Regions from separate parts of the Neobacillus sp. GCM10027624 genome, predicted to be linked through region 2. Evidence: riboswitches for the same ligand, from Rfam matches in the RefSeq annotation. Region 2 holds a riboswitch; the other holds the start of a gene.
What was found. A riboswitch is a leader RNA that binds a small molecule or an ion and turns the genes downstream of it on or off. The one in region 2 is predicted to bind cyclic di-AMP.

Region 1 (3,427 bases), on a different contig from region 2:
AGGGTTAAACTGCTGGTTAATTGTTCAGACATTTTTTGGATAAAAGTAAAGCACACAGTTTGTGTGCTTTTTTACTTTCTTATTTGTCCATTATTCAATTTTCACCTTAATCGTATCGATTGCATTATAACCATACCCCTTACGGTTCCACACCGCTTCCTTTGGCTGCTCGCCGCCTTCTAATTCCAGAGCCCTCGAAAGGATGGTGTACTCTCCTTTTTCAAGCACCTCCCACTTATATTCCCAACGAACCCAAGCATACTTTTCCGGTGATTGCACCAAATCAGCAAGGCTCCAAGTCATCCCCCCGTCTACACTCACTTCAATTTTCGTGATCAACCCTCTCCCAGTCCAGGCAATTCCTGCAATAATATGAACTCCTGTATTAAGAATTTGCCGGTCCATTGGCTGTTGAATCGTTGAGTTTATTTTCATTGTTGTCACCGGTAATTTTCCCTCATCTGAATCCTTTTTGGGGTAATAGACATAATCAACCGCCTGAAAAGGGCCTTTAAATTCATGGTCAATCACGGTGATCTTTTTAATCCATTTTACCGAGGCCATCGCATACCATTCCGGGACAATTAACCTCAGAGGAAACCCGTGCTTAAAAGGAATCGGCTTTCCATTATACTCATAGGCAATTAAGGTATCGGTATGCAGTGCTTTTTCAATCGGCAAACTCCTACTAAAATAAGTAAGTTCGTTCAAGTCTGTTCGTATGCCAAAGTCATATCCCTCAAAAACTACTTCTCTAGCTGTTTCCATTACACCCGTGTACCCGAGCAATGTTCTTAATGAGACACCCTTCCAGATACCTTGACTGATTGCCCCTTTTTGCCACTGCTCGCCAAATACTTTTGGTTTAAAAAATCCCCTCTTATTCCCCGCGCATTCAAGTACAGTCTTTACTGTTTTGGATGGCAATACTTGAATTTCCTGCAGTGAAAATGTTCTATGATAATGTACAGAGCCATCAACATGAAACCAATAAAAGGAAGATACAAAATTCGGGTAAGAAAAATGGTTTCTCCGATAAAACAGATTTTCACGCACAAAATCTTTATGGATAAAATGAATTGGTGTTTCTTGATTCTCGGGGTCTATGTTTCTCGTAATCAAATATGGTTTTTGTGATTTTTGCATAAATCTCCTCTCTAAAAATAAAATTTTTTACTTCATTCATATGAAAAAATCCACAAAAAAGAAGACCTAACGAATGAGTTTACTTTAGAGTATTTACAAATTCAAATAGAGGGAGTAAGATATGATTCGTAATTTAATTTTTTGAATCGCTGAGTTCCAATTGGGAACGGGGGAACCATCATTGAAAAGTCTTACAAAAACTTTTCTATGGGGTGAATCTTAAAAAGATATTTCTATTCTGATGCTTGTCTTTTTAAGTAGGGTGACTCTTACATCCGAATCCGTCAGCTAACCTCGTAAGCGTACTGAAGAGATATCATTTAAATCGTGCAAGCAGCATGTTTATTTCATGATGCCCAAAAGCCGCCACGAGGAGATTTCTCTCTTCCGTGGCTTTTTTATTTTTTAGGTGGTTTATGAAAAAACCTACACTATCAAACTTTTAAATAATGTTTTTCGGGAGAGGTCTTACATATGACTAAACAGTTTGCAGTAATCGGGATGGGCCGCTTTGGTTCGAGTCTTTCAGCTGAGTTATTTAAAGAAGGTGCTGAAGTTTTAGTTATTGATAAAAACGAGAAAAGGATTCAAGAAAATTCAGATTTCTCAACACATGCAGTAGTTGCAGACACAACAGATGAGAGGGTAATAAAAGAGCTGGGTCTTCGAAACATGGATGTGGTTGTGGTAGCCATAGGAGACGATATTCAAGCAAGTATTTTAACTGTCATGATTTTAAAAGAATTAGGGGCCATACAAGTTATAGCAAAGGCTGTTACAAATCAGCATGCAAAAGTTCTTACTCAGGTCGGGGCTGATCGGGTCGTTTTACCTGAACGAGAAACAGGCATCCGAATTGCTAAGAATCTTTTGTCACCTAATGTCCTTGATTTTATTGAACTATCCGATGAATATAAAATAGAAGAAATTGTTGCCTCTTCATTCATGATAGGAAAAAGCCTTCGTGAATTGGATATTCGGGCAAAATACCAATTAAGTGTTATCGCCATTAAAAGTGACGGAAAGATGAACATCTCACCATTTCCAGATGATAAGATCAATCCTGGTGATACTCTTGTTGTCCTTGGTGAAAAGAAACTTTTAAAGAAATTTGAAACGAAAACTGAAAAAGCACTTTTTATCATATAAAAAAGGAAAAAGAGCTAGGATCGCTTAAAAACAATTGATCCGCAAGCTCTTTTTTTACTAAATAATTCCCCTGATTTGATTACCATTTTCCATAAGCTTAGCCGTATTTTCCTCGTACAAACCTAGTGCCCATTCCCGAATTCGGTCTGAACTTAATTTCTCCCATTTTTCTAAACTAGGAATCTCCTCTACTCCAAATGCAAGTTCCGATAATCTTTTTAAAATGACCAAAGAAGAATAGGAATGCGGTAGAAACGGATCATTTTTCTTTTCATAAAAAAATTTATTTATAAGTTTAAATGAATTTGGTTCGTAAATTAATTCAACCAGCTTTGCACGGTATTCTAAATCCTTAGCCTGAAGATGAGGGAAACGGGAAAAATCACTGAAATGCTGGGCCTCGTGCTTCAAATAACTGATTTGAAATTCTCTGCATTCATGATTCTCCTTCTTATGCTCCGGACGATCCGCTACATAGTAAAGTCCATCTGGTTTTGCCCAGCCACCTGCGAATTTTTCACCAAATGTAGCATAATGGGCCCAGCTTTGTAAAATAAAATCTGACAAAAAATAAACCGTTACTTTTTGGGTATGGTGTGGCAGTTCGACTGTAAAATTTTCTTTATCAGTTGTTTTCCAAATATATGGGCCCCTATATGGCGGTGTTACCCCACCAACAAACTCATACCCTTTTTCTTTAAATTGGATCGATAATTGCTTCTCCAATCGGTCCAATTCCTCATCTTGTTGATGACCATAAATTAAATCCGAAAGTGAACGCCTTAGTCGATTTTCTGAATAAATCACACTTTTATGCGTTAACACCGACCTGAAGTATTCGAAATAGACAGAAAGAACCTTTTGGATCCACGGATCCTCTGATTTAAAACGATCATTCGGATTTTCACTAAAAAAACGTTGATAATATTTCGATTCCAGTTTTAGAAATTTAGCATTTTTATCTGGAACTGAACGGAGATATTTATATGCTGCGATTACATCTCCTTGTAAACAATAGGCATACAATTTTGATTCATCCATCCTAAGGCTTCCCTCTCCTGTTTTGCATCATAACTTTGATTGTACCAAACTTTTTTACATTTAAGAAAAAATAAGTTTTTTGCTCCTGATG
Region 2 (3,427 bases):
AGTAAAGGTTGTTCCTGTATCAACAACCGCCAATCCTGTCACACATACTGCAGATGTTGCCTCAAACAAAGCATCAATGAAATTAAGCCCTCTTCCTTCTTCCACCGTCGAAAATGGCAGCATTAAGAGGAGAGTACCAGCTAATATAAGACTGCCAAACCCTATAACAAGAATTTGGGCAGGATGTAATTTAATTAGATCACCTTTTCGTTTAAAGGCACCCACCTTTTATCCCCCTTTATTAAGGTTTTCCACTAACCTGTTCAAAATTGCTTTATCCATTTTTTTATTAATTTAATTAACTGATATGGGAGAATTTCTGTAAGTCTTCATTTTCTCCAATTACAATCAAGATGTCATCCGATTTTAGCGGGGTTTCCGGATTTGGCAAGATATCAATTTTATTTTTATTTTTTATGCCGATGACGGTTATATTATAATTTGCCCTCATATTGATTTCGCGGAGGTTTTGTCCATTCATACTTGCAGGTACTTTAATTTCTTCAATACTATAGTCATCTGCCAGTTCAATGAAATTTAAAACGTTTGGAGATGACATTAACTGATGTGCAAGCCTTTCTCCCATGTCTTTCTCAGGATAAATCACACGATCCGCTCCTACTTTATCCAAAACTTGTCCATGACTTTTATTTATAGCCTTTGCCACAACATGCTTAACTCCTAATTCTTTAAGTAGGAGTACGGATAAAATGCTTGCTTGAAGATCATCGCCAATCGCTACAATGACAGTATCAAAATTTCGTATCCCTACATTTTTTAGGGTCGATACATCGGTCGTATCCCCTATAACTGCATGTGTGACGGAGTCCTGATTATCCTCAATGTTTTCTTCCTTTTTATCAATAGCTAGTACTTCATTTCCTTCTTTAAATAAGGCAGCAGCAACACTTGAACCAAACCTGCCCATTCCAATGACTGCATATTGTTTTTGCATCTTAAAACCTCCTGCTGTATCTCCTAAAACTAATTAATGTAATCCAATAAAAAATACCACTCAATAAGTTGGTTCCAGTTTGTATATGTACATTCTGAATTTTATTCCTTGACTTATCTTTAAAATCTGCTGTCATTCACAAATTAGCCAAGGAAAATTATAGATGCCTCATGTAATATTTTCTTAATTAATTATTCAAAAAAAAAAGCCACCCACAGGTGGATTTAATATGCCTCATCCATTTCTTTAAAACCATTTTCATTATTGATCATAATTGGAAGGCATTGTGTAATACTTTTAGAGTTGGCTAAAACAATCCTTATTATTAAAGTATAAAGAAGAGATCCCCTATCTTTTCGAATACTCTCAGGGATATAAAATGTAAAAGGAATGGTTTCTGATTTATTAGGTAAACTAGAATAAGAAAATAAAACCGTATGGCTATTGATTGTTTCTTCTTCATGAGAATTTGGATCTTTTTTAATTAAATCAATATCATACCTTTTCACTTTATTTTTAATAAGACCACCCTTAAGCTCAATGGAACCGTTTATATTAGTACCAACCCCATAAACTTTTTTGTCAAGCTGGATAGTTGCTTTTGGTACAACTAGATTCATTTTCATCATATAGCCATTCAACATCCGTATCATCACCCGTTTTGTATTTATTCACAAAAAAAATAGACCAATATTTACTTTTTCCCAAGATGGAACAAAACCATATATTCCCGGCATAGATCTGAATTAACAGAAAGCCAAAAAAAAATGTACTTCCATTACATAGGCGAAAAAGTAACATTTGTCTACTTAACACCTAGCCAGCAACTTTGCTCTCTTAGTGTTCCGTCTCCCATGTATCTTTCTCAAAAATAGGCACAAAAAAAAGACCTACTTTAACTTCAAGCTGCTCCTATGCTTCAATTTGTCCAATGAAACAAAAAAGCCCCCTGAATAGGCGGTCACAGACCTCCTTCGCTTTAGCCGACGAAGTTAGCTGACGGGTAGGATGGCGAAAGAGAATATTCTCATCCTTTCTACAGTAATAGAATTAACCCCCAAAAATTGGTTCCTCCGTTCCCAAATGTCGAGATTAGGCCGAACTATTTAATTAGATGTTCAATATGAGGTCATTTTAGCTCCATTTGAAAAAGCTGTAAAGAGGTATATTTTATTAAATAACCTATCATTTGCTCATTTTTCTAATAAAATTCAACATTTTCTTTAAATTACTCATGATTTTGGTATTCATTCAATTTTAATTAAATGTATTCATAGATGAACTGCATAAGGAACAACCTATAATCATGAAAAAAAAAGAGAACGGAGAGATCACATGGAAGCCAGTGTAATGCATTTTGTTCAACGTGAACTATACATGATCACCATGGTTTTTCTTTTTGGATTAATCGCTATTAAACTTTCCGAAAGAATTAAAATTCCTGACGTAGCCCTGTTTATGATTGTAGGGATTTTAATTGGACCATCCGTCTTCAATTTGATTACAGTTCCCAATGACTCTGTTTCCTACCAATTTATCATTGTATTGGGATCGATATTAATTCTGTTTGAAGGAGGCATTGCAATACACTTTTCAGTACTTAAAAAAGTTTGGGTTACGGTTTCTCTTTTATCTATATTAGGAGTGATCATTACGGCTGCCGTTGTGGCTGTTACCGCTTTCTATTTATTAGATATACCCATTCTTTACGCCCTTCTTCTAGCTTCGGTTATTGCATCCACAGATCCGGCCACTTTGATGCCGGTATTTAAACAAATAGCCATTCAAGAGAAGGTGAGACGAACAGTTGAAAGTGAGTCTGCTTTTAACGATGCAACAGGATCTATTTTAACGTTTACCTTACTTGGGGTTATAATGGGACATACAGAATTATCCATTTCTTCGAGCATATGGAGTTTTTTTCGAGAAGCCGGTGGTGGAATATTAGTTGGAGCAGTGATTGGTTTTATCGGTATTCTGTTAACCTCAGAACACCGCTTTGGCTTTTTAAAAAAATACAGCATTGTAGTTAGCTTGCTTGTATCCATAAGCTCTTATTTAGTAGCAGGATTTATTCAAGCCAGCGGCTTTATGGCTACATTCACTGCAGGTCTTATCTCAGGAAACCCACAACTTTTTAGGTTACATATTGCAGAAGAAACCGACTCAACGGTTTTTGCATTTTCCGGTACCTTGACCTTAATTATGAGAACACTTATTTTTATGCTGTTAGGTACCCAGGTAGATTTTCATACTTTAGGCCAGTTTTGGTTACAAGGAATTTTGGTTGTACTCGTCTTTATGTTTATTGCAAGACCTCTAGCAGTCCTCCTATGTACATTGCCTGATCGCAAGGCAAAATGGAAATGGAATGAAATTGTGTTTATGTTCTGGGTTCGTGAAACAGGTGTTATTCCTGCCGCTCTTTCCGGGATGATTGTTGCAGCAAAAGTTGATTATGCAAACCAAATT

Region 1: it holds a riboswitch for cyclic di-AMP, as region 2 does, so the genes downstream of both, ACFQZ9_RS08520 (potassium channel family protein) here and ACFQZ9_RS02480 (hypothetical protein) in region 2, are expected to answer to the same signal.

What each region holds. Positions count from the first base shown of each region.
Region 1 covers NZ_JBHTHD010000003.1:721,251-724,677, reverse strand. The annotation lists gene ACFQZ9_RS08530 (divalent metal cation transporter) at 1-43, shown strand, start outside; gene ACFQZ9_RS08525 (sulfite oxidase) at 91-1,146, opposite strand; cyclic di-AMP (ydaO/yuaA leader) riboswitch at 1,284-1,464, shown strand; gene ACFQZ9_RS08520 (potassium channel family protein) at 1,621-2,295, shown strand; gene ACFQZ9_RS08515 (hypothetical protein) at 2,353-3,336, opposite strand.
Region 2 covers NZ_JBHTHD010000002.1:516,149-519,575, forward strand. The annotation lists gene ACFQZ9_RS02470 (TrkH family potassium uptake protein) at 1-225, opposite strand, end outside; gene ACFQZ9_RS02475 (potassium channel family protein) at 299-955, opposite strand; gene ACFQZ9_RS02480 (hypothetical protein) at 1,180-1,599, opposite strand; cyclic di-AMP (ydaO/yuaA leader) riboswitch at 1,922-2,064, opposite strand; gene ACFQZ9_RS02485 (cation:proton antiporter) at 2,291-3,427, shown strand, end outside.